DNA from 3 places in the Mesorhizobium sp. CO1-1-11 genome. Region 1 is predicted to be linked to each of the others. Evidence: predicted binding sites of a transcription regulator. Region 1 holds the regulator's gene; each other region holds the start of a gene.
What was found. Region 1 encodes LexA, which represses DNA repair genes until DNA is damaged. Its sites were predicted from a motif close to TGTTCNNNNTGTGTTCNG; they were not measured.
Positions count from the first base shown of each region.

Region 2: the regulator LexA is predicted to act here: its motif matches at 8,764-8,781, upstream of LB554_RS21285 (YifB family Mg chelatase-like AAA ATPase).
Region 3: the regulator LexA is predicted to act here: its motif matches at 8,771-8,788, upstream of dinB (DNA polymerase IV).

Region 1 covers NZ_JAIUHE010000022.1:99,707-110,234, reverse strand. The annotation lists gene lpxB (lipid-A-disaccharide synthase) at 1-343, shown strand, start outside; gene gltA (citrate synthase) at 410-1,732, opposite strand; gene gltX (glutamate--tRNA ligase) at 1,916-3,340, opposite strand; gene LB554_RS23975 (ComEC/Rec2 family competence protein) at 3,444-5,897, shown strand; gene lexA (transcriptional repressor LexA) at 5,891-6,634, opposite strand; gene LB554_RS23965 (GntR family transcriptional regulator) at 7,034-7,807, opposite strand; gene LB554_RS23960 (ABC transporter substrate-binding protein) at 7,957-8,943, shown strand; gene LB554_RS23955 (ABC transporter ATP-binding protein) at 9,002-9,781, shown strand; gene LB554_RS23950 (ABC transporter permease) at 9,787-10,528, shown strand, end outside.
Region 2 covers NZ_JAIUHE010000018.1:81,519-92,046, reverse strand. The annotation lists gene LB554_RS21320 (2-dehydro-3-deoxy-6-phosphogalactonate aldolase) at 1-444, opposite strand, end outside; gene LB554_RS21315 (2-dehydro-3-deoxygalactonokinase) at 441-1,400, opposite strand; gene LB554_RS21310 (SDR family NAD(P)-dependent oxidoreductase) at 1,397-2,164, opposite strand; gene LB554_RS21305 (putative bifunctional diguanylate cyclase/phosphodiesterase) at 2,334-3,683, opposite strand; gene LB554_RS21300 (GtrA family protein) at 3,890-6,121, opposite strand; gene LB554_RS21295 (glycosyltransferase family 2 protein) at 6,118-7,353, opposite strand; gene gshB (glutathione synthase) at 7,573-8,514, shown strand; gene LB554_RS21285 (YifB family Mg chelatase-like AAA ATPase) at 8,870-10,402, shown strand; gene LB554_RS21280 (class I SAM-dependent methyltransferase) at 10,428-10,528, opposite strand, start outside.
Region 3 covers NZ_JAIUHE010000017.1:89,791-100,318, forward strand. The annotation lists gene LB554_RS20575 (DUF932 domain-containing protein) at 1-764, opposite strand, end outside; gene LB554_RS20580 (SOS response-associated peptidase) at 1,020-1,613, shown strand; gene LB554_RS20585 (hypothetical protein) at 1,865-3,079, shown strand; gene LB554_RS20590 (error-prone DNA polymerase) at 3,263-6,529, opposite strand; gene LB554_RS20595 (Y-family DNA polymerase) at 6,526-8,046, opposite strand; gene LB554_RS20600 (ImuA family protein) at 7,961-8,722, opposite strand; gene dinB (DNA polymerase IV) at 8,989-10,029, shown strand; gene ligD (DNA ligase D) at 10,042-10,528, opposite strand, start outside.

The sequences.
Region 1 (10,528 bases):
CACCGTCTCCCTGGAACTGGCACTGTCCGGCGTGCCGATGATCTCTTGCTACCGGCTCGACCCTGTCGCACGCGCCGTGGCGCGGTATTTCGTATCCGTCTGGTCGGCGCTGCTGCCCAACCTGATCTCGGATCGCGCGTTGATCCCGGAGTTCTACGACGAATACGTCAGACCGAACAATCTGGCACGCCAGCTGGAAGCGCTGTTGGCCGACAGTGGCATGCGCGCCTGGCAGAAAGACGGGTTCGCCGAGATTTCACGGCGCATGGCAACGGACAAACCGTCCGGTGAGATCGCGGCGCAGGTGGTGATGGGGTGTATCAAGCGAGTGAGTAGGCAGTAGTGAGTAGTGAGTAGTGAGTTAGCAAACTCTCCAACCTCACTACTCACTACTCACTACTCACTTGTCTCAGCGCTTGGCGATCGGCACGTAGTCGCGCTCCGGCGCACCGGTATAGAGCTGGCGCGGACGGCCGATCTTCTGGCGTGGATCCTCGATCATTTCCTTCCACTGGGCGATCCAGCCGACCGTGCGGGCCACCGCGAACAGCACGGTGAACATGGTGGTGGGGAAGCCCAGCGCCTTCAGCGTGATGCCGGAATAGAAGTCGACGTTCGGGTAGAGTTTCTTCTCGATGAAATAGGGATCGGTCAGCGCGATCTTTTCCAGTTCCATCGCGATGTCGAGCAGCGGATCGTCCTTGATGCCGAGTTCGCCCAGAACCTCATGCGCCGTCTTCTGCATGATCTTGGCACGCGGATCGTAGTTCTTGTAGACGCGGTGACCAAAACCCATCAGGCGGAATGGATCGTTCTTGTCCTTGGCGCGGGCGATGAATTCCGGGATGTGATCGACATGGCCGATCTCGCCCAGCATGTTGAGCGCCGCTTCGTTGGCGCCGCCATGGGCCGGACCCCACAGGCAAGCAATGCCGGCGGCGATGCAGGCGAACGGGTTGGCGCCCGAGGAGCCGGCGAGGCGAACGGTCGAGGTCGAAGCGTTCTGCTCATGATCGGCATGCAGGATGAAGATACGCTCCATGGCGCGCGCCAGCACCGGGTTGATCTTGTACTCCTCGCACGGCACCGCAAAGCACATGTGCAGGAAGTTTGCCGCGAAACCGAGATCGTTCTTCGGGTAAATAAAGGGCTGGCCGATGTGGTACTTGTAGGCCATGGCCGCGATCGTCGGCATTTTGGCGATCAGGCGCATGGAGGCAACCATGCGCTGGTACGGGTCGGAGATGTCGGTCGAGTCATGATAGAAGGCCGACAGCGCGCCAACCACGCCGCACATCACCGCCATCGGGTGCGCGTCGCGGCGGAAGCCGGTGAAAAAGCGCGACATCTGCTCGTGCACCATTGTGTGGCGCGTTACGCGGTAGTCGAAATCGTCCTTCTGCGCCTTGGTCGGCAATTCGCCGTAGAGCAGGAGGTAGCAGACTTCGAGGAAGTCGCCATGTTCGGCCAGCTGGTCGATCGGATAGCCCCGATGCAGGAGGATGCCGGCGTCGCCATCGATGAAGGTGATCTCCGACTCGCAGCTTGCCGTCGAGGTAAAGCCGGGGTCATAGGTGAAGGCGCCGGTGGTGCTGTAGAGCGAGGCGATGTCGATGACGTCAGGTCCGACCGAGCCGCTTCGCACCTTGAATTCGTGAGTCTTGCCGGCGAATTCCAGCGTTGCCGTGGCCTCTTGGCCGCCCACATCCAGTTTTTTCGCAGCTTCGGTCATTGCAAACTCCTTCTTGTTTCCTCATGCCGGCAAAGGCAAAATCCGCAGAGCGACACGTCGAAATCACCGCAATGCGCGTATTCGCCACCGCATTCTAGGAGGTGCGTGCCAGATTGGGCCAAGGCCTAATGTTGCACTGCGAAACCCGCCTTTCAATGCCAATCTTCTTGGGCCAGTTTGCTCCTAATCGATTTGATCCGCTACGCGCGCCAGGCTTTCCTCACGCCCCAGAACGGCAAGCACGTCGAATACGCCCGGTGACGTGCTCTTGCCGGTCAACGCAGCCCGCAACGGCTGGGCCACGGCGCCAAGCTTGTGCCCGCCAGCCAGCGCAAAGTCGCGGATCGCGGCCTCGGCCGTGGCCGCCGTCCAGTCGCCTGACAGCGACTTCAAAGCTTCGTGAGCGCCACGCAGGATCTTGCGCGCGTCGTCATTGAGCAGGAGTGCCGCCTTGTCGTCGATCGGCAGCGGCCGCGCGGCAAACAGGAAGGCGGCGCCGTCGACAAGCTCGACCAGCGTCTTGGCGCGCTCCTTCAGGCCCGGAAGTGCTGCCAGCAGCTGCGCCTTGTTCTTCTCGTTGAGCCGCGCCGCCATCGCCGGGCCGCCCTCCAGATAGGGCAAGGTGGCGATAAAGATATCGAACAGCTCGGTGTCGGCCATACGTCGCATATGCGCGCCGTTGATCGCTTCCAGCTTGGCGAAATCGAAGCGCGCCGCGCCCTTGTTGACGTCGCCAATGTCGAACCACGAGACCATGTCCTCGATCGACATGATCTCGTCGTCGCCATGGCTCCAGCCGAGCCGCGCAAGATAATTGAGCAGCGCCTCCGGCAGATAGCCCATGGCGCGATAGGCTTCGACGCCGAGCGCGCCATGGCGCTTCGACAGCTTGGCGCCGTCGGCGCCGTGAATCAGCGGGATATGCGACATCGACGGCACGTCCCAGCCCATGGCGTTGTAGATCACGGTCTGGCGGGCGGCGTTGGTCAGGTGATCGTCGCCACGGATGATGTGGGTGACGCCCATGTCGTGATCGTCGACGACGACGGCATGCATGTAGGTCGGGTTGCCGTCCGAACGCAGGATGATGAAGTCGTCGAGATCCTTGTTGGGGAAGCGCACGTCTCCCTGGACCCGGTCCTGCACCACCGTCTCGCCCTCGGCCGGTGCCTTGATGCGGATGGCGCCCCTGACGCCGGACGGCGCCTCCGACGGGTCGCGGTCACGCCAATGGCCGTTATAGCGTGGCGGTAGGCCCTTGGCGCGTGCAGCTTCGCGCATTGCCTCGAGCTCGGCTGAAGTCTCGTAGCTGTAATAGGCCTTGCCCAGGCGCACCAGCTCCTCGGCCACCTCGCGATGGCGCGGCGCGCGCTCGAATTGGGAGACCGCGTCACCGTCCCACGAAAGGCCAAGCCAGGTCAGGCCATCGAGAATGGCCGATGTGGCCGCATCGGTCGAACGCTCGCGATCGGTGTCCTCGATGCGCAGCAGCATCGTGCCGCCGGTATGCTTTGCATAGAGCCAGTTGAAGAGCGCCGTGCGCGCGCCGCCGATGTGCAGATAGCCGGTCGGCGAGGGGGCAAAACGGGTGATGACCTTGTCGGGCATGGAACTCTCGGAAAACGTCTGAAGCTGGGTGCAGAGCGTGCGGACTTTCGCGCGTTGCGCGTTCATGTAGCATAGGACGTCGAGGGCGCAAGGGGCAGACCCGATGACTGGACGAGGCCGGGGCTTGGATCGGGGCGAGGATGCCGCTATCGGCGTCAGCGAGCGATCCCTGTTTGCGGCGCCTGCGACGATCCCACTGCCATCTCCGCTCGTGGCTGCACCCGAAACCAGGTCGCTGCAGGCAGGTGGGCAGGCGCCGGCGCCGGCTCCTGCCGCGGGCAGGATCGTGCGCGTGCGCCGGCAAATCGGCCTGGTATCCTTGCCTCGCCTGCGCCATGGCGTGGCCCGGGCGGCGGAGCTTGAACTCGACCGGGGCATCGCGTTCCTGCTGGTGCCGGTCTGTCTGGCCGTTGGGGCGATCGCCTATTTCTCGCTGGCGTCCGAGCCCGACTTTGCAAAGCCCGTCGCGGTCGTGGTGCTGATGGCGGTCTGTGCCTTCGTCTCGCGTTCCTGGCCCAAAACCCATCTGTGTCTCATGGCAGTGCTGTTGTGCGCGCTGGGCCTGCTCGCGGCGAAGGTCGAAACATGGCGAGCCGGAACCCGGATGCTGGGTTCGGAAATCTCCACGCAACTGACCGGCCGCGTGGTCTCGCTCGAAGAGATGGAGAGCGGCCGCATCCGGCTGACCATGGACGTGATTTCGACCGCCCGGCCAAAACTGCGCTATGCGCCGGAAAGGGTCCGGCTTTCCGCACGCAAGATACCGCCGGGAATGACCGCCGGCTCGCTCATCACAGGCTACGCCAAACTGTTGCCGCCGACCGGCCCGGTGCGGCCGGACAGCTACGACTTCTCTTTCGACAGCTATTTCGCCGGCATCGGCGGCAGCGGCTTCTTTCTCGGCAATCCAACGGTTGTTTCCGCCGACGACGGTGAGATGCCGCTATCGGCTCGCCTTTTTTCAGGCATCGAAAATGCCCGCGAAGCCATCGCCGACCACATCAGGGGCAGCGTCGGCGGCGCTGAAGGCGAGATCGCGGCGGCGCTGATCGTCGGCGTGCGCGCCGGCATACCCGATGAAATCAATGAAGCGATGCGGCGTACCGGCATCTATCACATCATCTCTATTTCGGGACTGCATATGGCGCTTGTGGCCGGCACCATCATGGGTCTGCTGCGTGGTGCCTTCGCGCTGTTTCCAGACTTTTCCGCGCGCCGGCCGGTGAAGAAATACGCGGCCGCCGCCGCACTGTTCTCGATCGCCGCCTATCTCATCATTTCCGGTGTCGTCGTTGCCGCCGAACGCAGCTTCATCATGCTGGCGGTGATGCTGATTGCCGTCTTCTTCGATCGCGCTGCCCTGACCATGCGCAATCTGGCGATCTCGGCGATCGCCGTGATCCTGGTCTCGCCTCACGAGGTTGTCGGCCCGAGCTTTCAGATGTCGTTCGCCGCGACCGCGGCCCTGGTTGGCGCTTATGCCGGCTGGGCCGATCACCATGCAGGAAAGACGCGGCCACCGCCGCCAAAGCGTTCCCTGGCGGGATTCCTGACGCGAAAATTCCTGCTGGCGACAGGAGGATTGGCCATGACGTCCATTATCGCCGGCAGCGCCACGGCACTGTTTGCCATCTGGCATTTCCAGCGGGTATCGCCGCTCAGCCTGTTCGCCAATCTGGCCGTGATGCCGATCGTGTCGGTCGTGATGTTCCTGGCCGTCGCCAGCGCCCTGCTGATGCCATTCGGACTGGATTGGCCGGCTCTCTACCTTATGGGCAAGGGCCTGACAGCAATGATCGCCGTGTCGGCGTGGATATCGGAGCGCTCTCCGGTCGATGGAGTCGGGCTGATTTCGCAGCAATCCGTGCTGCTGGTCACCGTCGCGCTGGTTATCGCGACGATGGCGACGACATGGCTGCGGTTCGCGGCGCTGCCATTCGCGCTTGCCGGCCTGTTGACTGTGTCGCACACGCGCGCGCCCGATGTGCTGATCTCGGAAGATGCGCGGCTGGTCGCGCTGCCGATCGGCAATGGCGAACTGGCCGTCAACCAGGAACGTCCGAACGAATTCGCAACCGACAACTGGAAGCGCGCCCTGATCTCCGAAACAATCGTCAAACCGGAAATGTTCGACACGACAGACGGGCAATTCGATGTTGCCAGTCCCACCGACCTGCCGCCAGGATCGCCTTTCTACTGCCGCGAAGGCCTGTGCCTTGCCAGGCACCCTTCCGGCGCGATCATTGCCTATGTCGAGGACCGCAAGACCACCTGGAAAGCCTGCGCTTTCGCCGACCTGATCATCGTCAATGACGCAACCGCCTATGACGTCTGCCACAATCCACTGGTTCTCGTCGTCACCAAACGGCAGCTCGCCCGCAAGGGAAGCGCTGCCGTCTTCTTCAATCCCCAGTCGGCCACGACCCGGGCCGCGATCGCATTCGCCGTCGACGGACCATACCGGCCCTGGCACGAACAGCGAAAATTCTCACGCGAGGCGAGGGGGCTGCCGCCGTACAAAAAACCCGACAAGCCCGATGGCAAGCCGGCTCAGTAGCGCCTGATCAACCCGACCAGCTTGCCTTGTACCTTGACCCTGTCCGGCCCGAAAATGCGTGTTTCGTAGGCTGGATTGGCGGCCTCGAGCGCGATCGAAGCGCCTTTGCGGCGGAACCGCTTCAGCGTCGCTTCCTCTTCGTCGACCAGTGCCACGATAATTTCGCCCGGGCTTGCCGTGTCGGCATTGCGGATAATGACCGTGTCTCCATCGAAGATACCGGCCTCGATCATCGAGTCGCCCTTGACCTCCAGCGCATAGTGCTCGCCGCCCATGATCATGTCCGGCGGCACCGAGATCGAATGCGTCTGATGCTGGATGGCATCGATCGGCACACCGGCGGCGATACGGCCCATGACCGGGATGGACACGGCTGAAACCGCATCGTCGTCGTTGCCGGCCGCGGGCAGGCGCGAAGGCGCAGCGGCCGGCCTGATCTGGCGTCCGGCGCTGCCTTGGCCAAGGCTGCCTTGGATGATGCTTGGCGAGAACTTCTTTGCCGCATTGAGGCCCGGCGCGATCGAGTCCGGCAGCCGCAGCACTTCCAGCGCGCGTGCCCGATTGGGTAGCCGGCGAATGAAGCCGCGCTCCTCCAGCGCCGTGATCAGGCGATGGATCCCCGACTTGGAGGCAAGATCGAGTGCTTCCTTCATCTCGTCGAAGGAAGGCGGTATCCCGCTTTCCTTGAGCCGTTCGTGGATGAACATCAGCAGTTCATGTTGCTTGCGTGTCAGCATGGCGGCCCCCAAGACATTGAACGAAAGGTTGAACCAGAATCGAAAAAACAAACCCAGAACAAACACTATCTGTTCCAGTTGTGTTCTGCAACCGTTTAAAGTTTAATGAATTTGTTAAGGGGTCGGAAGTTTTTTGCCCGCGACGGCGGGCAGCAACCAGCCCTTTCCGCCATCGGCAGGCGCATTGAAATCGTTTTGGTTAATGGCCTGTGGCCCATCCGCCGACGAGGCTTTGGCATCAGCTAGTTGGAAGGTTCTCCTCGGGGGGACGTATAATTCGCGGAGCCATTATTCGCGGAACGAAACGAAACCAAAATGCCAACGATTGGTAGCTTCGGGCGGCCATGGATCCGGGCGTTCGGCGCACCGGCCAGCGCGTTCGAATAGGCGTCGCTGAGGTTATCCCGAACCCGCCTTCAAGCTGCCGGCGCGAGCGGCGTATCTGGTAGCGCCGCTGTCTTCGCTGTGGACATAGACGTGCAGTGTGTAGCCGATATGCGCCGTCATCAGCGCCTTGGCCCGCTCGATGTCACGGTCGAGCGCCGCTTCCATGATCGCGGTATGGTGTTCGATCGCAATCGCTTCGCGCAGCGCTTCGATTGCCTCTTCATAGCCATCCTTGAGGCCGGCCGCGGCCCGCAGTGTCGGCGCCAGACCAAGAAAGCGATGATGCCGGCGCAGCTGATCCGAGATCGTCGAGCGGAACCGCAACAGCCAGTCGCATGTGGCGGCGCTCAGCAGCGCCGCATGGAAGGCCTCGTGGTTCTCGTCCCATCTGTCGACGGCCGCGTCCGAGGGATCGTCGACCGCCGTCTTGCAACGCGAGAGCCGGTAGTAGGCGGTGACCACGGCATCCTCCCACTCCCTGCCGCCTTTTTCCATCGATTCGAGGAACAGGGGTATCTCGACCACCATCCTGGCGCGTGCCAGATCCTCCAGCTCGGCCCGCGACACCGGAGCCACGGCAAAACCACGATTGCTGATGGCGGTGACCAGGCGTTCGGCCTCGAGCCGCGACAGGGCTTCGCGCAACGGTGTCCAGCCGACGCCATAGGTGCCGCGCAGCGCACTCAGTTTGAGCGGGGCGCCGGGCATGAGGCGCGTGGTCAGGATGTCGCGCCGCAACAGCTGATAGGCGGCTTCCGTTTTTGTGGAACTCGTTTCATCCCGCATGGTGATCAATCCGTCGTCTGGCGAAAGTATATATGATATTGGGTCACAGCAACAATTATATATAATGTTTGACACAGACCGGCGGACTCACCATGATCGCCGTAGCCGCCGCGTTTCCAAGCGGCCCTGATCAAATCTGGGAGGAAATGATGTTGAAGTCGAAATCCGCTTGGTTGTCGGGCTTGGCCCTGGCAGGCGCATTGATGGTCAGTGCCGGCAGTGCCGCGGCCGATCAGATCCGTATCGGCATTGCCAATTTCGGCGAGCATCCGCAATTGAACGCCGCCATAGCCGGCTTCAAGAAGGCGCTGACGGATAACGGCTTCGTCGAGGGCAAGGACGTCGTCTACACGGAGAGCCACACCAATTTCGATGCGTCGCTGGTGCCGCAGATGATCGCCAAGCTGCAGGCCGAGCAGCCCAAGCTGATCTACACCATCACCACGCCGGTCTCACAGATCGCCAAGAAAGCGCTCGCCGGTTCCGGCATTCCGATCGTTTTTGCCGCGGTCACCGATCCGGTGGCGGCCAAGCTGGTGCCGTCATGGGACGCCGGAGACGAAGGCATGACCGGCGCCAGCGATCTGCAGGACGTCGCCGCGGTGATGGCCTTCACCAAGAAGCTGCTGCCGAACGCCAAGCGCTTCGGCGTGCCTTATAATCCCGGTGAGGCCAATGACGTTGCCTTGGTCGAAAAGATCAAGGCGGCGGCACCGGCCGCCGGTTTCGAGGTGGTGGAGGTCGGCATCGACAACGTCAATGACATCCAGCAACGCATCGCTTCGCTCGCCGGCAAGGCCGACGTGATCTACGGCCCGGCCTCGAACCTGATCCAGCCGGCGATCGCCGCTGTCTCCGCGGCCGCGCGCCAGGCCGGTATCCCGGTCGTCAACTCCGATGACAGTGCGGTCCGTAACGGCACCGTGCCGGCGAGCTTCGCGGTCAATTACACGCAGGTCGGCGTCAACGCCGGCAACATCGCCGCCGAGATCCTCAAGGGCAAGGATCCCAAGACGATCGCGCCGTCGCGCCCGGCCTACAAGGACCACATGGCAACGATCTCGCGCAAGGCGATGGCCGCGTTCGGCATCGAGATACCGGCTTCAATGGCCGATTGCGGCTGCATCGTCGACTAACATCGGAACTGCCGGGGTGACGGCGTCGGCGCCGCTATCCCGAGGTCAGGGAGAAACGATGCTCGAGATTCGATCCGCGCGCAAAGTGTTCTACAAGGGCCAGGCCGACGAGAAGGTCGCGCTGGACGGTCTCAGCCTGTCCTTGGCCACCGGAGAGTTCGGCATCGTCATCGGCTCCAACGGGGCCGGCAAGAGCAGCATGCTCAACGCCATTTCCGGCGCCCTGATCCTCGATTCCGGCCAGATCCTGATCAACGGCGCCGACGTGACTGCAATGCCGGTGCACAAGCGCGCCGCGAAACTGGCGCGCGTGTTCCAGGACCCGATGCGCGGCACCGCCGCCAGCATGACGGTTGCGGAAAACATGCTGCTGGCCGATTTGCGTAGCCAAAAGCGCACCTTGCGCCCGGGGCTGAACACCACCCGGCTTGCGTCCTACAGGGAACGACTGTCGATACTGGGTCTCGGTTTGGAAAATCGTCTCGACACGCGCGTCGACCTGCTCTCCGGCGGGCAGCGGCAATCCTTGTCGCTGATCATGGCGGTCGGCGGATCGCCGGACTTGCTGCTGCTCGACGAGCATACCGCGGCCCTCGACCCGCGCACGGCCGAAATCGTCATGCAAGCGACCGTGCGCGCCGTCAACGCGCTGAAACTGACGACTTTGATGGTGACCCACAACATGCAACACGCCGTCGATTATGGCAGCCGGGTGATCATGCTCGATGCGGGCCGGGTGCTCCTGGAAGTCGCCGGGCAGGAGAAGGCGAGGGTCACGGTTATCGATCTGATCGGCCATTTCTCGGTCAAGACCGATCGCATGTTGCTGGCGAGCTGATCATCATGGGGTTTGTTGGGGACGTTCTCACCAGCTTCGTCGCGATCATGCCGGTCACCCTGGCGCAAAGCCTGATCCTGGCCTTTGTCGTGCTCGGGATCATGATCCCGTTTCGCATGCTGAATTTTCCCGATCTCACCAGCGAAGGCGCTTTTCCGCTGGGCGGCTGCGTCTGCGGCGTTCTCCTTGCCGCCGGCGCATCGCCGCTGATGGGCGTTGCTGCCGCCCTTGTCGCCGGCTTCGCGGCGGGCTGCTGCACCGCCTTCATCCATCTGCGCTTCCGCATCCACACGCTGCTTGCGGGCATCCTGATGATGACGATGCTCTACAGCATCAACCTTCGCATTATGGGCAAGTCCAACCTGTCCGTCTTCGGTTCGCCCTCGGTGTTCGACTGGGTGCCGTTCGCGCGGCCGGGTTTCCCCGCCAGCAAGATTGTCGTCGCGGGTCTCCTCGCGCTTGCCGCCTTCATGCTGCTCTACATGTTCTTCAGGACCGAGAAGGGGACCGCCGTGCGCGCCGTGGGCGCCAATCCTGACATGGCCGAAGCGCAAGGCATCAATGTCTGGGCCGCGACCATAGGCGGTGTCGGGCTGGCCAGCGCTTTTTCGGCGTCAAGCGGTGCGCTGATGGTGCAGTCGCAAGGGTTCGCCGACGTCAATATGGGCCTGGGAATTCTCATCAACGGCCTTGCCGCGCTGATGATCGGCGAAGCCGTCGTCGGCAAGCAAACAGTGTGGCGGCAAT
Region 2 (10,528 bases), on a different contig from region 1:
GGCCCGGATCGCGGAAATGCCCGATGCGCCGAGCACGCTGGCGGGGAAGAATTTCAGCGCCGAGGCGCCGAGCCGGATCGCCTGGAAGGCCTCGGTGGGGGTGAACACGCCGGGCATGGTGACCATGCCGTAGTGCGCGGCGCGGCCCATCACCTCGGCATCGATGTTGGGGCTGACCAGCAGTCGTCCGCCGGCCGCGTGAAGACTATCGACGTCGGCCGCGGTCAGCACCGTGCCGGCGCCGACCAAAGCTGTCTTCGGCAGCACTTGAACAAGCCTGGCGATCGACGAAAACGGCTGGGGCGAATTGAGCGGCACCTCGATAGCCTCGATGCCGGCATCGAACAATGCCTGGCCGATGGCGATCGCCTCGCTTGCCTTGAGGCCACGCAGGATGGCGACCAGACCGCGCTTGAGTTTTGGAAAGGGTGCGGTCTCGGTCATATGGCGGCTCCACTTCTGGCAATCATGCCATTCTCCCGCGCGGCCTCGATGAGACCGGCGCGTACAGCCTCGTCCGCGTCGACTGTCCGCACACCAAGCCCGCCGAGGCCAAGGGCGGCCTGGTAGAGCCCGGCCAGCGCGCCCGAGGCAACCAGCACGACCGATGTCGCGCCGGCGCCATGCCGGCGCCGGGCCGACGCGATCTCGCCGCCGATCAGCAAGCCGGACAGGCAGGCGGCGGCATTATCGGCCTGGAGATCCTGGAGCAGGCCGGCGGCGCGGATGGCAAACAGCCGAGAGGTGACGTCGCCGCCATCGGCCAGCGCTGTTTCGCACCAGCGGCGGAAGAACAGATTGTCTGGAGCAACCGGGCTCGGATGTTCACCCAGCGAATGGCGCAGGATCGAGTGCGCGGCAAGCACTGAAAACAGCTCGCCCGTCGGCCAGGTGCCGAAGCCGGCGACGGCGCCGTCCTCGACCAGCACCCATTTCGAATGCGTGCCGGGCATGCAGACCAGTTCGCGGCCCCTGGCGGGCAGGCCGGCGCCGGCAAGCTGCGTTTCCTCGCCGCGCATGACATCGGGCGCGTCGGCCAGGCGCTGGGCAAGGCCGGGAATGATGCGGATGTCGCGCTTCTGCCCGGGCACCCTAGCGGCGCCGCCGAGAATGGCGCCGAGCGGCGACGGCACGCCGACATAGGGCGCCTCCAGCCAGCCCTGGCGGGAGCCGGCCATGCCGCAGATGATGACTGGCAATTCCTCCGGCGCGCCCATCGCTGCCAGATGGCCCTCCAGAACGTTGGCGAAGCCCTTTTCGCGCGCGGTGATCAGGCCATCGTCGCCGCGCCGCTCGGCAAGCACCTTGCCGCCGCCGTCGATCAGCCAGGCCCGAAGCCGGGTCGTGCCCCAATCGAGCGCCGCGACTGCCGGCACGCTGCTTGCAAACCCGGGGCTCACAGGAAGCCTCCATCGACGATCAGCATCTGCGCGGTCAGCATGCGCGAGGCATCCGAGGCCAGGAACAGCACCGTGCCGACCATGTCGTCCGGCCGCATGACGTCCCTGATGCACTGCTTGGCGACATGGGCGGCAAGCGCCTGTTCAGTGACCCAGAGCTGCTTCTGCCGCTCGGTGATCACCCAGCCGGGCGCGATGGCATTGACGCGGATGCGGTCGGGCCCGAGCTTGCCGGCCAACCCCTTGGTGAGGCCGAGGATGCCGGCCTTGGCGGCGGTGTAGGCCGGTAGGTCGGGATGATTGATCAGATAGGACGTCGAGGTGAAATTGATGATTGAGCCGCCGCCGGCGCGCTTCATGCCCGGCGCCACCGCCTGCGCGGTGAAGAAATGCGGCCGCAGGTTGATCGCCTGGTTATTGTCCCAGAACTCCACCGTCACGTCTTCGACGGCGTGGCGTTCGTCCCAAGCGGCGTTGTTGACCAGCACGGTGACGTCGCCATGCGCTTCGGCCGCCTTCGCGGCGGACGCCCGCAGTGCTTCGATATCGCGCAGATCGGTCCTGAGATAGAGCGGCCGACGGCCGAGCTCTTCCTCGATACGGTCGGCGAGTGCGATGCTGGGCTTGTCGGCGATGTCGATGAAGGCGACCTTGGCGCCCTGGCGCATGAACCCTTCGGTCAATGCCGCGCCGATGCCGGAGCCGCCGCCGGTGATCAGCACCGAAGCGCCTTCGAGGTCGGCAAAACGCGCCGATGGCATCATGATTTTTCGTCTCCCGGGTCAACCGGCGCGCATCCTAGCCAGACACGTCCGGCGGGCAAGGGCGAAAAGACCGATTTCGGGGCTTATGTCTGACAAAAAGGCGATCGCGCCCGCGCTCGACCCCGCCAGGCGGCATCGCCGCATCGCGGGCAGGGCCGAAACCTGCCGCTCAGATCGCCTTGGCGCGCAAGGCGCCACGGAAGGAATCACGGAGGTAGCCCAATGTCGCGTCGGCATCGGCCGGCTTGCCGAACAGATAGCCCTGCCCGCCGGCGCAACCGAACTGGACCAGCCGGTCGGCCTGCGCCTCCTCTTCGATGCCTTCGGCGACCACGTCCATGCCAAGCCCTTCGCACATGGCGAGGATGGCGCGGATGATGTGTTCGGACGGCCGGTCGTCGAGAATGGAGGAGACGAAGGCGCGGTCGATCTTGAGCTTGTCGAAATGGAATTCGCGCAGGCGGCCGAGCGAGGACTGGCCGGTGCCGAAATCGTCGAGCGAGACACGGATGCCGACGCGGCGCAGATCCTCGACGATCTGCGCCGCCGAAGCCGGGTCGTTCATCAGGCCGGTTTCGGTGATCTCGATCTCCAGCCGGCGCGGATCGAAGCCGGTGCGGTCAAGGATCGCCAGTATGTGCAGGCCGGTGTTCTGGTCGACGAGCTGCGAGGGCGACAGGTTGAAGGACAGGAACAGGTCTTTCGGCCAGCTCCTGGCGGCCTCGGTGGCCTTGCGCAGCACGAGCTGCGACAACGGGCCGATGATGCCGCGCTCCTCGGCGATCGGGATGAAGACGGTCGGCGGCACCGCGCCGAGGTCGCGGTCTGTCCAGCGCGCCAGAGTCTCGAAGCCGATGGTGCGGCGCGTGGTGAGATCGACGATCGGCTGGAAATGCGGCTCCACCTCGCCGGCCGAGACGGCGCGGCGCAGCGCCTGCTCGATGCGGGTGACGCGTTTGGCGGCCTCCTCCATCTCGCGGGTGTAGACGACGACGCGGCCGCGGCCGGAGCGCTTGGCATGGTAGAGCGCCGTTTCGGCCTTGTTGATGAGGATCTCGGTGGTCTCGTCGCCGGAATAGAACAATGAGCAGCCGACCGAGGCCGAGAGCCTGGCGGTGCGCTCGCCGACATCGTAGGGCGCCGACAGGATCTCGATCAGCATGCGGGATTTTTCCGCCGCCGCCTCCTCCGAGAACACCAGCGGGTAGAGGAAGGCGAATTCGTCGGCGCCGATGCGGCAGACCGTCGAATGGCCGTCCATCGAGGCGCGCAGCCGCATCGCCACCTGGATCAGGATGTCGTCGCCGGCCTTGTGGCCGAACAGGTCGTTGATCGGCTTGAAACCATCGAGGTCGAGAATGCCGACGGTGAAGGGCGCGGGATCGTCGGAACGGTCGCTGATCAGGCGATCGACCTTGTCGAAGAAGCGGCGATGATTGCCAAGCCCGGTCAACGGATCGGTGAACGCCAGATCCGTGCTTTCCCTGTTTGCCTGACCGGTGCCAAACGGAGTTTGCATCGGTGTCCCTGTTCGTCCTGCTTTTGTCGTCGGAATTTATTTCCAGACTGGCAGCAAACCCTTTAGGAAACGTATCCCACGGACCGATTTTTGTGGCCGGAGCATGATCCCGAAAAGGGGTCCGGCTTTCGCCGCGAGCGGTGCCCAAACCGTAAGCCGGATAGCTTCGTGAAGCCGGCTACAAGATCCGTCAAGCGCTTGGATTTTCAGCCGTTTGGCTTGACGCGATACAGTTCCAGGGGTCTTCCCTTGGTCTCCGCCACCGGCTCCAGCCAGACCGGCACGTCCCCGCTCATCAACCTGGCCAGGAAACCGTCCGGTGCCCTGGCCATGAGCAGGCGGCTTTCCGCATTGCCACGGCAGAGTGCGACAAGGCCGACATGATGCCTTTCGACAACGGTTCTGGCATCGGCATCCGAGCCCAGCAAGGCATCAAGCGCGACCAGATTTCCGGCGACGTTGCGGTGGTAGAGTCCGGCCAGCACGCGGTGACCAGTAAAGGCCAGTATCGGCGAGCCAAGATTGGAGAGCGAAAGCACGGTGGTGGCCGGCATCAGGCCGAGCGCCGCGAACGATGCCTTGCCGAGGCAAGCCGTGTCTGCGGCCTTGGCACCGGTGGCAGCCGCGTCGGTTTGGAAAGCACTCGACGCCGCCCCGGCAGCGCCTGCCCAGATTGCATTTACCGATATCAGCCAGGCTGCGGCCATCCTGAGTAAGGAGCCGTTGGACGGACTGGTTTGCGCACGCTGCCGCCAGCGGGCGATCCATGCCGCAAGCGGGATCACCGCGAAGGCGATGGAGAAGGTCGAGCCGCGAACTTCCCAGGCGCTGACCAGGAACGCCATAACCAGCAGCGAGCCGACAAGGCTGTCCTGCCGACGCCAGCCATGGCCGACGCGGAGCGCCATCAGGATGATGGCCACCAACGGCGTGGCAAACCGTGCCACCGCTCTGGCCGGATCATTGGTGACGATCTGGAACAGCGGCTGCGCCTCGTCGATATGGCTGAGCCACATCTCCTTCAGGCGCGGATCGAGGTTGGCATAGGGCGAGGCCAGGCATTGCGGGAACAGGAATACAACCACAGCCGCAAGGGCTAGCCCAAGCAGGCCGAGCGAGGCCAGGCGGCCGGCGACGGTGGCACTGGTGGCCTTCCATGAAGCGATGATCGCCAGCCCCGCGCCGGCAAGTCCGGCGACGGCGAACTGCACAATCGAAAATGTGTCGCACTGTGCCTGGGTCCATGCGGATGCCGGGACGGTGGCGACGAAGACGAGAGCCGAAACAGCGGCGACGCCCAGGCCAAAGCCCCTCGCGGTCAGCCTTTCCCGAGCACCATTGCCAAGGAACAGCAGCGCGACAGCGGCGCCAAGGGTTCCGGCGTAGGGAGCGCTTTCCATGCCGATGGCCACGCTCAGCGTGGCGCAGGTGCCCGAGAGCAAGGCGGCCGGCCGCAGCAAGGGAGCCTCGAGCAGCAAGGCAAGGCTCGCCAGGATCAGCATCAGCTGCACATTGTGATGATCCAGCGAACCTGGGGAGAAAATGCCGAGGTAATAGAGCGCGGCGCCACCGACGACGGCGGCGGGCAGGACAGCGTGGCCGCCGGCGAAAGCGCGCGCGGCGCGGATGAGGAAGAAGACCGCCAGCCAGAACAGCAGGGCAGGCCAGGCCACCTGCACGATCTGTTCAGCCAAGGCGACGTTGCCCGTCAGGGCCGATACGGCAAGGACGCCAAGGGCCAGCGGCGCGTCGAGCAGCCGCGACCAATGCATGACGAAGCCGCCTTCCAGTCCCATCCTGTACTGGTGCAGGTCGAACCAGCCCTGGCCGGCCAGAAGATCGCGGACCTCGACCAGTTGCAGCAGGCTGTCATTGTCGCCCGCGGGATTGGCCAGTTGCGGAAATCCGGCGATGGCATAGACCAGGAGCGGCACCAGGGCCGCGAGCAGCGCCGCCAGCATGTCCGCCCGCCAGGAGGGACAGGCGGTTTCCTTGGAAGGCATCGCGGCATGGCCAGCGGTCATTTTCCCGGGATAGCCGTGGCCGCGCGCCGGAAACACCCAAAGCCTCGAGACCAGATAACTGATGGTGCTTGTCACGACCATCGTCAGCGCCGACATCGCGACGGGCGACAGGCCGAAATGCGTTACCGCCACCTGCGAGACGAGGCCGGCAAAAGCGGCGCATCCGGCTTGCAGGGTAAGATAGCGCGGGAACGCGACCTTGTGATCGTGTTCCGCACCGAACGTCCAGCCCCGTTGCGCCCGATAGGCAATGACGAACGCCGTCGCATAAGCCATGGCACTACCGGCGAACGGCGGAACGCCCAGCGAAACCAGCAGCCAGGAGAGCGTGAAAAACGATCCCGCCGCACCGATGCCCACCACCATGAAGCGGAACGGGCGCGCCTGGACAAGCGCCGGCAGCACGTCGGTCATTGTTGCTCGCGTGCCGTCGTTTCCCGCGACAGCCCGGCCTTCAGCCGCTTGACAGGTATCTCCAGCACACCGAGCAGGAATGCCGAAAAGAAGACCTGGAACGAAATGACGATCAGGCTCAAGCCCAGCACGACGATGCGCGGAATTTCGGAATCGTTCAGCGGACCGAAGCCGAGATGGGCCCAGCGCGCCACGGCATAGAGGCAGAACAGGAAGCCGGCGGCAAAGCAGATGCCGGCATTGGCGGCGAGACGGTCGGTGCTGATGGTCCTGGTCAGCCAGTCCGACCCGCGGCTTGGCGGCAGGATGCCGGTAATTTCGGCATAGTATCGCGAAATGGCACCGAAGGTGATGAGCTGGATGCCGGTGACGATCATGAAACAGGCGGCGACGAAGGTGTTGAGATCGAGCGAAAGATTGTCGACCACCCGCAAGGGGCCGAACACCAGCAGCGCCGCGAACAGCGTGCCGAGGCCGGAAAGCACCGCCCCTGGAATGAAGAACATCCAGCGCGGATTGTAGACCAGCAGGAATTTGAGATGCCGCCAGCCGTCGCGCCAGGTCCTGAGATGCGGCGGCCTGCTGCGGCCGTCGGGCTTGAGCGTGGTCGGCACTTCCTCGATGCGCAGCCCGGCAAGCGCGCTGCGCACCACCATTTCGCTGGCGAATTCCATCCCGGTGGTCTGCAGATCGAGCTTCCTGATGCTGCCGGCGTTGAAGCCGCGCAGGCCGCAGTGGAAGTCGCCGGTCTTGATGCGGAAGAACAGGCGGCCGACGAAGCTCAGCACCGGATTGCCGAGATAGCGGTGCAGAGCCGGCATGGCGCCAGCCTCTATGCCGCCGTGGAAGCGGTTGCCCATGACCAGGTCGGCGCCGCCGCGCAGCCGCGCCACGAATGCCTCCAGTGCACCGAAATCATAGCTGTCATCGGCATCGCCCATGATGATGAAGCGTCCCCTGGCGGCAGCGATGCCGCCCAGAAGGGCCGCGCCATAGCCCTTCTGCGCCACCGGGACGACACGAGCACCGCCTTGCGCTCCGATCTCCCGCGAGCCGTCGGTGCTGCCATTGTCTGCGATCAGCACCTCGCCCGCTATGCCGGATTGGTCGAGAAAGGCCTTGGCCTTGCCGATGCAGACGGCGAGCGTCTCGGCCTCGTTGAGGCATGGCATCAGGATGGTGAGTTCGAGCTGCTGGGTCGAGGCTGCGCGGACGGCAGTGAGCGCGTTCATGATCGTCGTTCCATCGGGTGCCCGGCGCTGCGTCAGGTCGGCCGGCTGCATTCGAAGCTTACCGTCGCACGGCAAGGCTTAAGAAAGCGATGATGTCAGTCCTCGTCTTGTCTGCAACCGGCAGACGCGCCTTGCTGATCCCAATGTTCAAAACGTCGCGATTGGCAGAACGCGCCGCGACGCTTATATCGCTTGCGTCGACTATGCTGGGGACCTGCCATGAAGTTGAAAATCGCCGTCCAGATGGACCATGTCTCCACCGTGTCGATCGCCGGCGACACCTCGTTCGCCCTGTCGCTGGAGGCGCAGCGGCGCGGTCACCAGCTGTTCCACTACACGCCCGACCGGCTGTCGATGCGCGACGGCAAGGTGTTTGCCCGCATCGAGGAGATGACGGTGCGCGACGAAAAGGGCAGCCACTATTCGCTGGGCGAAAAGGTGCGCACCGACTTGTCCGAAATGGACGTCGTCCTGCTGCGCCAGGACCCGCCCTTCGACATGAACTACATCACCACGACCCACATCCTCGAGCGCATCCATCCAAAGACGCTGGTCGTCAACGACCCGGCCTGGGTGCGCAACAGCCCGGAAAAGATTTTCGTCACCGAGTTCCCGGACCTGATGCCGGACACGCTGATCACCAAGGATCCGCTCGAAGTCGCCGCCTTCCGCAAGGAATTCGGCGACATCATCGTCAAGCCGCTCTACGGCAATGGCGGCGCCGGCATCTTCCACATGCTTGAAGCCGACCGCAATCTCGCCTCGCTGCTCGAAATGTTCGGCCAGATGTTTCGCGAGCCCTATATCGTGCAGCGTTACCTGAAGGATGTGCGCAAGGGCGACAAACGCATCATTCTGATCGACGGCGAGCCGGTCGGCGCCATCAACCGGGTGCCGGCCGAGCACGACTCCCGCTCCAACATGCATGTCGGCGGCCGCGCCGAGAAGACCGAGTTGACGACACGCGAGCGCGAAATCTGTGCCCGCATCGGGCCGTCGCTGAAAGAGCGCGGCTTCATCCTGGTCGGCATCGACGTCATCGGCGACTACATGACCGAGATCAACGTCACCTCGCCGACCGGCGTGCGCGAGGTCAAGCGCTTCGGCGGCGCCGACATCGCCAGCCTGTTCTGGGACGCGGTGGAGGGGAAGCGGACATAATTTGTTTTCAGTTTGTGTTAACCATGTTCCGCTTTTGCAGCCGGGCACAACCGGCGCGCAACCTGTGCGGCTACCGGTTGCGCCAATGTTCCCGATTTGATCAAGAGTGGCGCCTCAGAGCCGGCGCTGTTCGCGCTCTCCCTGACGTCAGCCGTCTGGGACCCAATCTCGGAACAGCTTGATCTTAGGCGTGTTGCGGCGGCTTTCGGAATGCACCAGCCAGTAGTCGCTCCATGCGCTCACCTCACTTGTTCCTGTAATGTTCTTGCCCTGGGCTGAAATCTGTGGTTGTCTTGCGTTGACGTCGCTCGCGGCCCGTTAAGGGGCAAGGGCGAGCCGGCATCGGGGGCAGACAATGGTGGCGCGGGTTCGTACGGTCGCTTTCCAGGGCATCGAGGCGGTGCCGGTCGACGTGCAGGTGATGATCGCGCCCGGCAAGGTCAACATGCATATCGTCGGCCTGCCAGACAAGGCGGTGGCGGAAAGCCGCGAGCGGGTGCAGGCGGCATTGCATGCGTCGGGCCTGTCGATGCCGTCGAAGAAGGTGACCGTCAACCTGGCGCCCGCCGATCTGCCGAAGGAAGGCAGCCACTACGATCTGCCGATCGCGCTCGGCTTGATGGCAGCCCTTGGCGCCATTCCGGGCGACATGCTGGCTGGCTATGTCGTGCTGGGCGAGCTGTCGCTCGACGGTACGATCACTGCCGTTGCCGGTGCCTTGCCGGCGGCGATCGGCGCCAATGCCGAAGGCAAAGGGCTGATCTGTCCCTTCGCTTGCGGGCCGGAAGCGGCCTGGGCGGGGCGGGAATTCGACATTCTCGCGCCCCGCAGCCTGATTGCGATCGCCAATCATTTCCGCGGCACGCAGGTGCTGTCGCGCCCGGAGGCCGGCATCCGCGCCGCACCGCGCGACCTGCCCGACCTTGCCGACATCAAGGGCCAGGAGACGGCGAAGCGGGCGCTGGAAGTGGCGGCCGCCGGCGGACACAATCTGCTGATGATCGGTCCGCCGGGCTCAGGCAAATCGATGCTGGCGCAGCGCCTGCCGTCGATCCTGCCGCCACTGGCGCCGAAGGAACTGCTCGAAGTCTCGATGATCGCCTCGGTGGCCGGCGAACTCGGCGAAGGCAAGCTGACCGACCGGCGGCCGTTCCGCGCCCCGCACCATTCGGCCTCGATGGCGGCGATGGTGGGCGGCGGCCTGCGCGCGCGGCCGGGCGAGGTGTCGCTCGCTCATCACGGCGTGCTGTTCCTCGACGAGTTCCCCGAATTCACGCCGCAGACGCTCGATGCGCTGCGCCAGCCGCTTGAAACCGGCGACTGCATGATCGCACGGGCCAACCATCGCGTCACCTATCCGGCCCGCATCCAGCTGGTGGCGGCGATGAACCCGTGCCGCTGCGGCATGGCCGGCGAACCGGGTTATCGCTGCCTGCGCGGCGATCGTTGCCGCACCGATTACCAGGCGCGCATTTCAGGTCCGCTGCTCGACCGCATCGATCTCAGGATCGAAGTGCCGGCGGTCTCGGCCAGCGACCTGATCCGGCCGGATCGAGCGGAAAAGAGCGCCGACGTGGCGTCGCGCGTGGCGCGTGCCCGCACCATCCAGCGCGAGCGTTTCGAGCGGCTCGGCGTCAACAGCGCCACCACCAACGCGCATTGTTCTCCAGCCGTCATCGAGACGATCGCCATGCCCGACGCCGCAGGCCTGTCGCTGCTCAAGGATGCCAGCGAAAAACTCGCCTTTTCGGCGCGGGCCTACCACCGGGTGCTCAAAGTGGCGCGCACGCTCGCCGACCTCGACGCCAGCGAATGTGTCGGCCGCATCCATCTGGCCGAGGCGATTTCCTATCGCATGAGTTCGGAGCGCATGGCGCAGGCGGCGTAGCCGCGTTCCGCCCAGCTCCGGTTACCTATCGCAAGGTCCCGATGAAATGCAGGCGACGGTCGAAAAACACGCTGGCCGGGAACGGATAGAGCGACAGCTTCTCACGCCAGGTGCGGGGTGTGATGC
Region 3 (10,528 bases), on a different contig from region 1:
TTCGCACCGACCTCTGAGTTCCAGCAGTAAAAGCCCCGGAAATAGAGGTCGGGCGAGCCATCCGGCAGCCTGCCTGCTTCGATTGGGTTGAGATCGTCGACCAGGAACAGGAACACGTCGCGATCAGAAGCATAGAGCGTGGTGGTGTCGGAGGTGATGTCGACACGGGGATTGTAGATGCCGGTGGACCAGTCGAGCACGCCGGGGATCTTCCAGCGCGTGTCGCCAGTGCCATTGCCGGCGATCTTCTGCACGGCCGCAACAAGTTCGTGATCATAGATGCGACCATAGTCCGGGCCAGTTACGGCGCGGAGTTCGACGCGACCGTTCTCAACCACGAGCGTCTTGACCTGCTCGGCGCGATGCGCGGTCAGGCCGTATTGCAGGTTGATGCCGGCGAGCGGTGCCGGAAGCTGGCGCAGGTAGGTCGCCGGGGCGCCCACGATGCCGGCGAGTTGGCCAAAGCTCCAATGCGTGGGGGCAACCGGTCTATCCGCACCCGGAAGCACCAGGGCAAGCCGCTCGGCATCGTCGCGGCCGGCTTCGATCCGGATCGCGGCGCTTTCGACGGTACGGGTCTGGCTGCGCTCGGAGCGCCCCTGCACCGACGCCATCAACTCGGACAGCGAGAGGTAGCGTTCGTCAGCCGGACGGTTGAACCACTCCGAGGATACGCGGCCGATGCGTTCGCCGCGGCTCGCATCCACCTTGTAGCCGCCGCGTTCGCCGCCCGCACTGCTGTCTGCAATCACTGAATTATTCATGGGAGTTCTCCATGACGGGCGCCGGAAGCCTCTCTCCCAGCCCTTCACCGTCATGGCCCTCCAAACCGCCCTCTCACTCTCGCGGTGCGCAAGGCCGACACCGAAGGAGGGGCTATGCTGTCGGCGCCGTGCCGCGTCAGGGATGGAAGCCCGAAGGGTGAAGACCCGCGAGCGGGGCTTCAGCGCCAGCCGAGAGCCCGCCCGAAGAGACGCCCCACCTCGAATTCGTTCCTGTTTCGCGATAGAGTGCGCGGCATGTGCAACGCTTACGAACAGCATGTGAAGTGGGTCGAATACGTCCAGATGATGCAGGCGCTCGAGCTTGGCATCCCGACGCAACAGACAGAACTCGATCTGCCGGAAAGCGACGATATCCGGATCAACGACACGGCGCCGGTCATGCGCGCTGCCGGCAACGGCATTGAACTGGTGCCGATGAATTTCAGCTTCCCGCCATCCAATCCGAAGGGCGGCCCAGTCTTCAACTACCGCTCTGACGGCCGGCATTTCGACAAGAGCAACCGATGCCTCATCCCTGCATCGGCGTTCTTCGAGTTCACGGGCAAGAAATACCCGAAAGCAAAACATCGGTTCACGCTGAACGATGCGCCATTCATGGCGATCGCCGGCATATGGCGCGACGGCGCAGAGGGCTCCAGCCCGGCCTTCGCCATGCTGACCACCGAGCCTGGGCCCGATATTGTTGCTTATCATGACCGCCAAGTGGTGATCCTGCGTCCCACCGACTGGGCGCACTGGATCTACCTGACGAAGACAGAAGCGGAACTGCTGCGCCCCCTGCCGGAAGGCTCACTCACGGTTGAAACTGTTCGACAGGGATCGGACTAGGGCGGCGTAGGCGGGCCAAACGGCGGAATGGGGCTCACTCCACTGCCAGCTTCCAACGCCAAGGCCGCAGTTCAAGAAATGACTCCCGAACTCCCAAGAGCTGCCATTCGGCGTCACAAGGCAATGTCGGCCTGGCGCCAGTAGCGGTCATTGGCGGACGGGTGAGAGGGCTGAAAAAAGAAGCGTAAATCCACTATAACCTAGAGCGGCCTTCGCCACCGCACGTCACCAGCCGAAATGCGAGATCGTTCATGCCCAAGAAAATTAAGAACGACCCGGAAGCGGACGAGGTGATGACGAAGATCCGCAAGCGTCTCAACAAGACTCTGGCAGGCTTCTCACCTGATTTCCCCGCCGGCCTGGATAGTTGGGATATGGAGTCGTCACGGCCACCCGCAGAGCTTTTTCCGGTGCCCGAACTGGTGCTCTTCACTTTCCGCAACATACTGGGCTGGCGGTGGAGTGGGGCCGGAGAAAAGGTGCGTTGGACGGTCTATGGCAGCGTGCTGGGTGAACCAGTGGGGTTTGAGCTGAGGAAGTTCGGCTTCACCATCCTTCGCGCCAAGGACCACAAGGTCCCTTACGATCGCATCGTCGGGCAGGTGGGCGCGGCCATGCGGCAGATCGAAGAGCTTCTGGCGCCGTTCGCGGCCGAACAAGCTCGCTTGGGCAACGTCCTGATCGTCAACCGCTTCGGTGAGTTCGAAAGCCGTTACCGCTACTTTCGCGGCAAGGCCAGGAAGGCCTTCGCCAAGGCCGACAAGCCGGCCCAGCTTCCCAAACTTCCAAAAGCAAGAAAGGAGAAAGAGAGCGAGGCAGGCTTGCCGGTGGGGATGATCGCGGCTGTGCTCAACCAACTGCATGCAGCACAGACCGAGGGGTACTTCCTCACCACCGCGATGATCGAGGCCTTCTTCAGCGCGATGGAGCACAGACTAATTCTTCTCCGGGCCTTCAGCGGCCAGCCGCTCGAGTCAGGAGGCCTTGAGGTGTTCCTGGAAAAATCATGGGACGAAAAGCTCAAGGCGGTTTTCCCACTCGACAACAATCATCAGGCTGGCGTCACATTAGGCAAGCTCCGGCGGATTAAGGAACGCCTGCGCAATCCTTTCAGCCATGGCGGCGTCGAAAACGACGGGGGATCGCTTTTCTTCCACCTTCCGGGCATCGGAGTCGTTCCAGCGAATTTTTCGGACTTTGCCGACAGTCCTCGCTTCTCATTCATTCCCATCAAGGTCGACAACTTTGAGGAATGCTGCTCGGTGTTCGATGCAGTCCACGACATGCTGTCGACGGGACCGCTAGTATTTCCGCACCGGTTCGTTGATGCGGGCGTCGATCCTTCATTTGATGCCAAGACACTCTCTGAGTATGCTGGCGCGATGGCCAAGGGAGCAGAAGCCGTCGCCCAGTGGATCGAGCTCTGGGGCCATAATTGGACCACCCACGCAAACATGGACTACTGACGGGAGCCCACAAGACTGCACGCCAAGCAGCGAAGTGCAGGTCCGCGCCGGAGCAAGAGCGGACGTGGTGATGACTAGCCGAAGGCCGACTTTCGCGAGTCAGATCCCGAAGGCTACCATTCAGCTTTCCACCCCATATCAGCCAGCGCTTTTACGTTTACGGCTGGCTGGACGATGAGAGCGCTAGCGAAAGTCTCGCGTCTTCACCTTGATCGGCTCAACCTGCAGCGTTGGATCGACGAGGTCCCGGGGCCGCAGACCCTTCGGCAAGCTTCGCGGATCGATCCCTGGTCCACCGTGATGGGCTTCGTCGCCTGGTCCATGCGGAAGCGGAAACGGTACATCGCGATTACCAACGCTGGCGAGCTCACCCGAAAGGTCGGTGAGGGAATTGGCGATGAGATGCACGACCTCTCCTTCACGCTGGATCTTGCCGCGCACGGCGAGCATCGACGACGAGAGCAGTACGCGGCGGAACTTTTCGAACACCTTGACCCAGACCACGACGTTGGCGGCGCCGGTCTCGTCTTCCATGGTCAGGAACATCACGCCCTTGGCCGAGCCGGGCCGCTGGCGGACAAGGACCAGACCCGCCGCCTCCAGCCAGCGGCCGTCACGCGCCTGCATGGCCTCGCGGCAGGTGACGATGCGACGCCGGGCGAGATCGGCACGAAGGAACGAGAGCGGATGATTGCGCAGGGTCAGGCCAACATGACCGTAGTCCTCGACGACTTCCCGGCCGGCCGTCATCGGCCGCAGCGCCAAAGCCGGTTCCTGGATTTCCGAGACGGTCTTCTGTTCGCGCGCCGAGGCGGCGGCAAAGAGCGGCAGGGGTTCGTCGCGCAGCCCCTTGAGCGCCCATAGCGCCTCGCGCCGGGCCAGGCCGGGATCGGGTCGGAAGGCGTCGGCTTCGGCGAGCTGGACGAGCGATGCCGCCGGCACGCCGGCACGATACCAAAGATCGTCGATGGAAGCGAAGGCCTCGTCGGCCCGGGCTGCGACGATCGCGGCCGCGTCGGCATTGGCAAGGCCCTTGACCAAGCGCAGGCCGAGGCGGACCGCGAAGCGGCCGTCCTCGCCGATCGGCTCCAGCGTGCAGTCCCAGCGGCTGGCATTGATGCAGACGGGCCGGATCTCGACACCATGGTCGCGGGCATCGCGCACGATCTGGGCCGGCAGGTAGAAGCCCATAGGCTGGGAGTTGAGAAGAGCCGCACAGAATACATCGGGATGGTGGCATTTCATCCAGCTCGAGGCATAGGCGATGAGGGCGAAGCTGGCCGCATGGCTTTCCGGGAAGCCATAAGAGCCAAAGCCTTCGAGCTGCTTGAAGGTGTTGGCCGCAAATTCCGGCGTGTAGCCATTCCTGATCATGCCGCCGATCAGCTTGTCGCCGAATTTGCTGACACCGCCGGTGTGCTTGAAGGTCGCCATGGCGCGGCGCAACTGGTCGGCCTCGCCGGCGGAAAAGACGGCGCAGACCATGGCGACTTGCATGGCCTGCTCCTGGAACAGGGGAACCCCCAAGGTCTTGCCGAGCACGCGTTCGAGCTCGGGGGTCGGGAATTCGACCGGCTCCTTGCCCGCCCGGCGGCGGAGATAGGGGTGGACCATGTCGCCCTGGATCGGGCCGGGCCGCACGATGGCGACCTCGACGACGAGATCGTAAAAGGTACGCGGCTTGATGCGGGGCAGCATCGACATCTGGGCGCGGCTCTCGATCTGGAAGACGCCGACCGTGTCCGCCTTGCGGATCATGGCGTAGGTCGCCGGGTCCTCGGCCGGAATGGTGGCGAGATCGAGGGTCATCCCCTTGTGCTCCGCCAGGAGGTCGAAGCTGCGCTTCATGCAGGTGAGCATGCCGAGCGCCAGGACGTCGACCTTCATGAATTTGAGGATGTCGATATCGTCCTTGTCCCACTCGATCACCTGACGGTCGACCATGCGAGCCGGCTCGATCGGCGCCAGATCGTCGAGCCGGTCATTGGTCAGGACGAAGCCGCCAGGATGCTGCGACAGGTGCCGGGGCGTGCCCTCGAGTTGCTGGGCGAGTTCGAGCGTCAGCCGCAGCCGGCGATCGTTGAGGTTGAAATTGAGCTCGCGGGCGCGCTTCTCGTCGATACCCTCGCCATGGCCCCAGACCTGGGACGAGAGCATCTTGGTGACGTCCTCGGGCAGGCCGAGGGCCTTGCCAATGTCATGCACCGCTCCCTTGGTGTGATAGCGCACCACGGTTGAACAGAGGGCGCTGTGGTCGCGGCCATAGGTCTCGTAGACCCACTGCATGACGATCTCGCGCCGCTCATGCTCGAAGTCGACATCGATGTCCGGCGGCTCTTTGCGCTCCTGGGAGACGAACCGCTCGAACAGCAGGTTGTTGCGCTCGGGATCGATGCTGGTGATGCCCAGCACGTAGCAGACGGCGGAGTTGGCGGCCGAACCTCGGCCCTGACACAGGATGTCCTTGCTGCGCGCGAACTGCACGATGGCGTTCACGGTGAGGAAGTAGGGGGCGTATTGCAGGGTCTCGATCAGGCGCAGTTCGTGCTTGATCAGCGCCACCACCTTGTCGGGCACGCCCTCCGGATAGCGCCGTTCCGCGCCCTCCCAGGTGAGGTGTTCGAGAGCCTGCTGCGCTGTCAGCCCCGGCAGCATCTTCTCTTCGGGATACTGGTAGGCGAGCTCGTCGAGGGAGAAGCGGCATTGCCGCGCGATCTCGAGCGCGCGGGCGAGAGCCTCGGGATAGCGCGAAAACAGCCGGGCCATTTCCTCGGGCAGTTTGAGATAGCGGTCGGCATGGCGCTCACGCCGGAAGCCCAATTCGTCGATGGGAATGTTATGGCGAATGGCCGTCACCACGTCCTGCAGGATGCGCCGGCCGGGTTCGTGGAACAGAACATCGTTCGTCACCACGGTGGGCACGCGCATTTGCGTCGCGAGGTTGGACAGTTCGTGGAGCCGGACGTGGTCGTTGGGGCGCCGGCGCAGGGTCAGCGCCAGATAGGCGCGATCGCTGAAGGTTTCCCGCAGCCGACGCAGTTGCAGGGCACAGGTGTCATCGGCTCGGTCAGGGACAAGAACGGCGATCAGGCCCTCGGCGTAGTCGGCCAGGTCGCTCCATTCGAGATGGCATTGCGCCTTGCCGCCACGTTTCTTGCCCAGGGTCAGCAGCCGGCACAGTCGGGAATAGGCGGCGCGATCGGTGGGATAGACGAGCAGGGACATGCCGTCGACGAGATCGAGGCGACAGCCGACGATGAGCCTGACGCCGGTGTCCTTGGCGGCCTGATGGGCCCGGACGATTCCGGCCAGAGAGTTGCGGTCGACAACTGCCAGAGCCTCGATGCCGAGAGCGGCCGCCTGCGCGAACAGGTCGTCGCAGGAACTGGCGCCGCGGAGGAACGAGAAATGGCTGGTCACCTGCAATTCGGCATAGCGTGGGGTGGTCATGCGAAGACCCCATGCAGGAACCATTTGTGGGAACCGGTCCCGGGATCCTCGCCGTCGCCGGCGCGGTAGATCCAGAAGCGCTCGCCGGACTCGTCCTCCACCTGGAAATAGTCACGCACCGCGATCAGTTCGGCATCGCGCTGCCACCATTCGCCAAAAACGCGTTCCGGACCGTCTGCCCGCGCGACGCGATGCCGGATGCCGCGCCAACTGAACCAGACCGGCGGATGGTCGGGCAGCAGGGCCATCGTCTCAATGGGTTCGGGGTGGGTCAGCAGGCGCGGCGGGCGAGGCCAGTCACCGGGCCAACTCGTCCCGTCGTCCGGCGCATTCGGCGCGATGCGGCGGACTGAGCGTTCGGCAACGTCACTCTCGACCGGGGCAAAGCGGTAGAGCCGCTGCTCGCCAATACGGTTGGCAAGCACGTCGATGAGATCGGTGATGTCGGGCTCCGGCTCCTCGACTAGCGAGGAGATGATTTGCTTGCTGCCGAAGGGCTCGGCGAGCGTCGCGGCCAGGGTCATCACCTCGATGCCGAAACCGGGATCAACAGTTTCGATCCGGTCGGTCAGGAGACGGGTCAGCCGTTTGACATCGCGCACTGGCACTGCGGTGCCGACGCGAATGGCCTCGATGCGGTTGTCCACGCGATGAAACAGCAGGTCCAACCGGCTGGCGCCGAGCCCCTTGGCCTCAAGTGCCTCGCAGAGGGTTGTGACGAGCTTGCCAGTATAGCGGGCTATGGTCTCGGCGGCGCCGATCGGCTCGCCGAAGGCCCGGCGAACCTCGATGAGTTCGGGAGAGCGGGCTGGCTCGAAGGGTTCGCTGCGCCGCCCCATGGCCTGGTCCAGGCGACGGCCGAGTTCGGGCCCGAAGCGAAGGGTGAGAGAGGCGCGGGGCGCCGCCTCGACCTCGCCCACCCGTTCGAAACCGAGCGTAAGGAGGCCTTCGACGATATCGTTGGGAAGCCTCAGGGCGCCGATCGGAAGACCGCGCATAATCGCCGGGGCGTGCCCCACTGGCGCGACGAAGGTCGGCCGGGCGAGAAAGCGCGCGCAGGCATGAGCGGCCCCCCAGGTATCCGCGACGGCGGCACGTGACTCGATTCCGGATGCCGCCATGCGCCACACCAGCCCCTCAAGCATCGTTTCCTCGCCGCCATGCAGATGGTCGGCGCCTGTGGTGTCGATGATGAGACCATCGGGTGGATCGGCGGCGACGATCGGTGCATAGCGCAGCGACCAAATTGCCATTCTCTCGAGGGCCTCGGCATCGGCGGCTGCATCGAGGTCGAAGCTCTGCAGGTTGGGCACCAGCATTTGAGCCTTGCTCGCTGGTATGCCCACGCGCAGGCCGGCCGCGCGTGCCGCCGCATCGGCGGACAGCACGAGCCGCCGGTTTCCCTGCCGACCGAGCATGACGATCGGGGTTTCAGCCGATGGCGCGGACTGGCCCATTGCGCGCCTTAGGCGATCCGTCGGCCAGGTCGGAAAATAGAGCGAGACGACCCTTGTCATCGCAGGCTTCCACTTCAAAATCGGCGCTTTCTCCCGCCCGTACCCGGATCAATTCCAGCTGCCAGCGAGCGCGGCCGACGCCTGGAACCGGCAAGGGACGGGAGGGGAGTGCGGTGACCCGCCAGCGGGTAACCGCGGCGGTTGGTTGTCCAAAATCGGTCGCCTCGGTTTGTCGTCGCCAACGGCGGATGGCGATGCCGATGGCACCGGACGCTTCGGCGGCGAGCTGCAGGCGGCGGGAGGCGGTCATGGAGAGGCGCGCCAGTTCGGCAACAACGGCGCCTAGACCGCCATGGCGAAGCCCTTCTTCGAAGCAGGCGAGCACGGAAGCTTCGTCACCGGCCTCGACATAGACGACACGGCCGGGCAGCAGACCGGCCTGGGCGAGGGCAGGGGCGAAGAGATCCTGCCGGGTGACGCACCAGAGCACCTTCCCTTTGGTGCGGGAGGCAATACCGGCGGCAAATAGCGCCGCCGCGGCGCCATCGATCGCTCCGTTACGGCCGCCGGCGACCTCGTGCAGAGCCCCGAGCGCCAGCCCGCCTCCCGGCAAGACCTTGTCGATCGTGGGAACGCCGAAAGGAAGTGTCGCACGGTTGCGCGCCGGCCCGCCTTCGAGGCGCGCGATTCGCTCGCGAAGCGCGGCGATAGCAGGGCTGGCGGCCGGCTGACCCATGAACGAAACACTCTCAAACTGTCTTCCCAATGGATTTCGGGGCTGATATGTTCCTTATTTGTTCTCTTTGCTGTCCGAGAGTCAATTGGACTCGTTGCGCCGCTCCGAGAGTTGATCCCAGACGGCCCTTGATCGAGGTGCGGTCTATCTTGATATGCCGCAGGTGATGCAGGGACGGCGAAGTGGGCGAGCGAAGCGACATAGGCCAAGAAATTGGTGAGCCGCGTGAAGGGACGGCCATCCTTCGCAAGATCATCCATGTCGACATGGATGCTTTCTTCGCCTCGGTCGAACAACGCGACAACCCTGACCTGCGCGGCAAGCCCGTGGCAGTCGGGGGCTCGGCGGCGCGCGGTGTGGTCGCGGCTGCGAGCTACGAGGCCAGAAGGTTCGGGGTGCGTTCCGCCATGCCTTCGATCACGGCGAAGCGCAAATGCCCGGAGTTGATCTTCGTGCCGCCGCGCTTTGACGTCTATCGCGCCGTCTCCCAGCAGATCCACGCGATCTTTGCCGAGCACACACCACTCATTGAACCGCTCTCGCTCGACGAGGCCTATCTCGACGTCACCGACAATCTACAGGGCATTCCGGTCGCGACGACGATTGCGGAAATGATCCGCGCGAAGATCAAGGCCGAAACCGGCCTGACGGCCTCGGCTGGCGTCAGCTACAACAAATTTCTGGCCAAACTCGCTTCCGGCCAGAACAAGCCCGATGGGGTGTTCGTTATCACTCCGAAGCAGGGTCCCGCCTTTGTCGAGGCCTTGCCCGTGCGGAAATTTCATGGTGTTGGCCCGGCAACCGCCGACAAGATGGCGCGGCTCGGCATCGAGACCGGCGCCGACCTGCGGGCACAGAGCCTGGCGTTTCTCGAGGAGAAGTTCGGGAAGGCGGGTCCGTACTATTACTGGATCGCCCGGGGCATCGACGAACGCCCGGTGCGGGCCGACCGCGAGCGCAAGTCCGTGGGGGCTGAGGACACCTTTGCGAGCGATCTGTTTGACGTCGAAAGTGCTCGCAAGGAACTGGCTCCATTGGTCGCCAAGGTCTGGCGCTATTGCGAGGAAAGATCGATCCAGGGTCGCACGGTGACATTGAAGGTGAAATTCGCCGACTTCCAGCAAATCACGCGCAGCCGCACGTTCGGAGGCGTCATCGAGGGCGAAGCCGACCTAGCGACCGTCAGCGGCACCCTCCTCGATCAGGTATTTCCTGTCAGCAAGGGGATCCGCCTGCTCGGGGTGACACTTTCAAATCTAAGCGGAAAGAGAACCGAGGCCGATCGGCAGATGTCGCTGACGATCTAGGACTGGCTGCAGCTATCGGACTGCTTTTCGGATACGCTCTGTCAGCGTTTGTTCGACATCGAAATAGCCCTCCCAGGCGTCGGACTCCTGAGCCCGGGCGGCGGCAGCGAAAACGTCAAATGCGCTGGCACTCTTGAACGTCGGCAGTTCATCCCAAGTGACCGGTACGGCGCACGACGCACCGGACCGCGCGCGGGTCGACCACGGGCAAATCGCCGTGGCGCCCTGTCCATTGCGCAGATAGTCGATGAACATGCGGCCTTTGCGCCGCGCCTTGCTCATATTCGCGACGAAACGGGACGGATCCGTGCGGGCCAGCAGTTCGGCGAAGTCCTGGCAGAAGTTCTTGACTGCTTCCCAGTCGGCCTCGGGAACGAGCGGCACGACGACATGCACGCCCTTGCCGCCGGATAGCAGCGGCCAGGATTGAAGGGCGAGTGCATCTAGAACGCCGCGGATGTCGATCGCGGCCTGCTTGACGTCATCAAAGCCCAGGCCC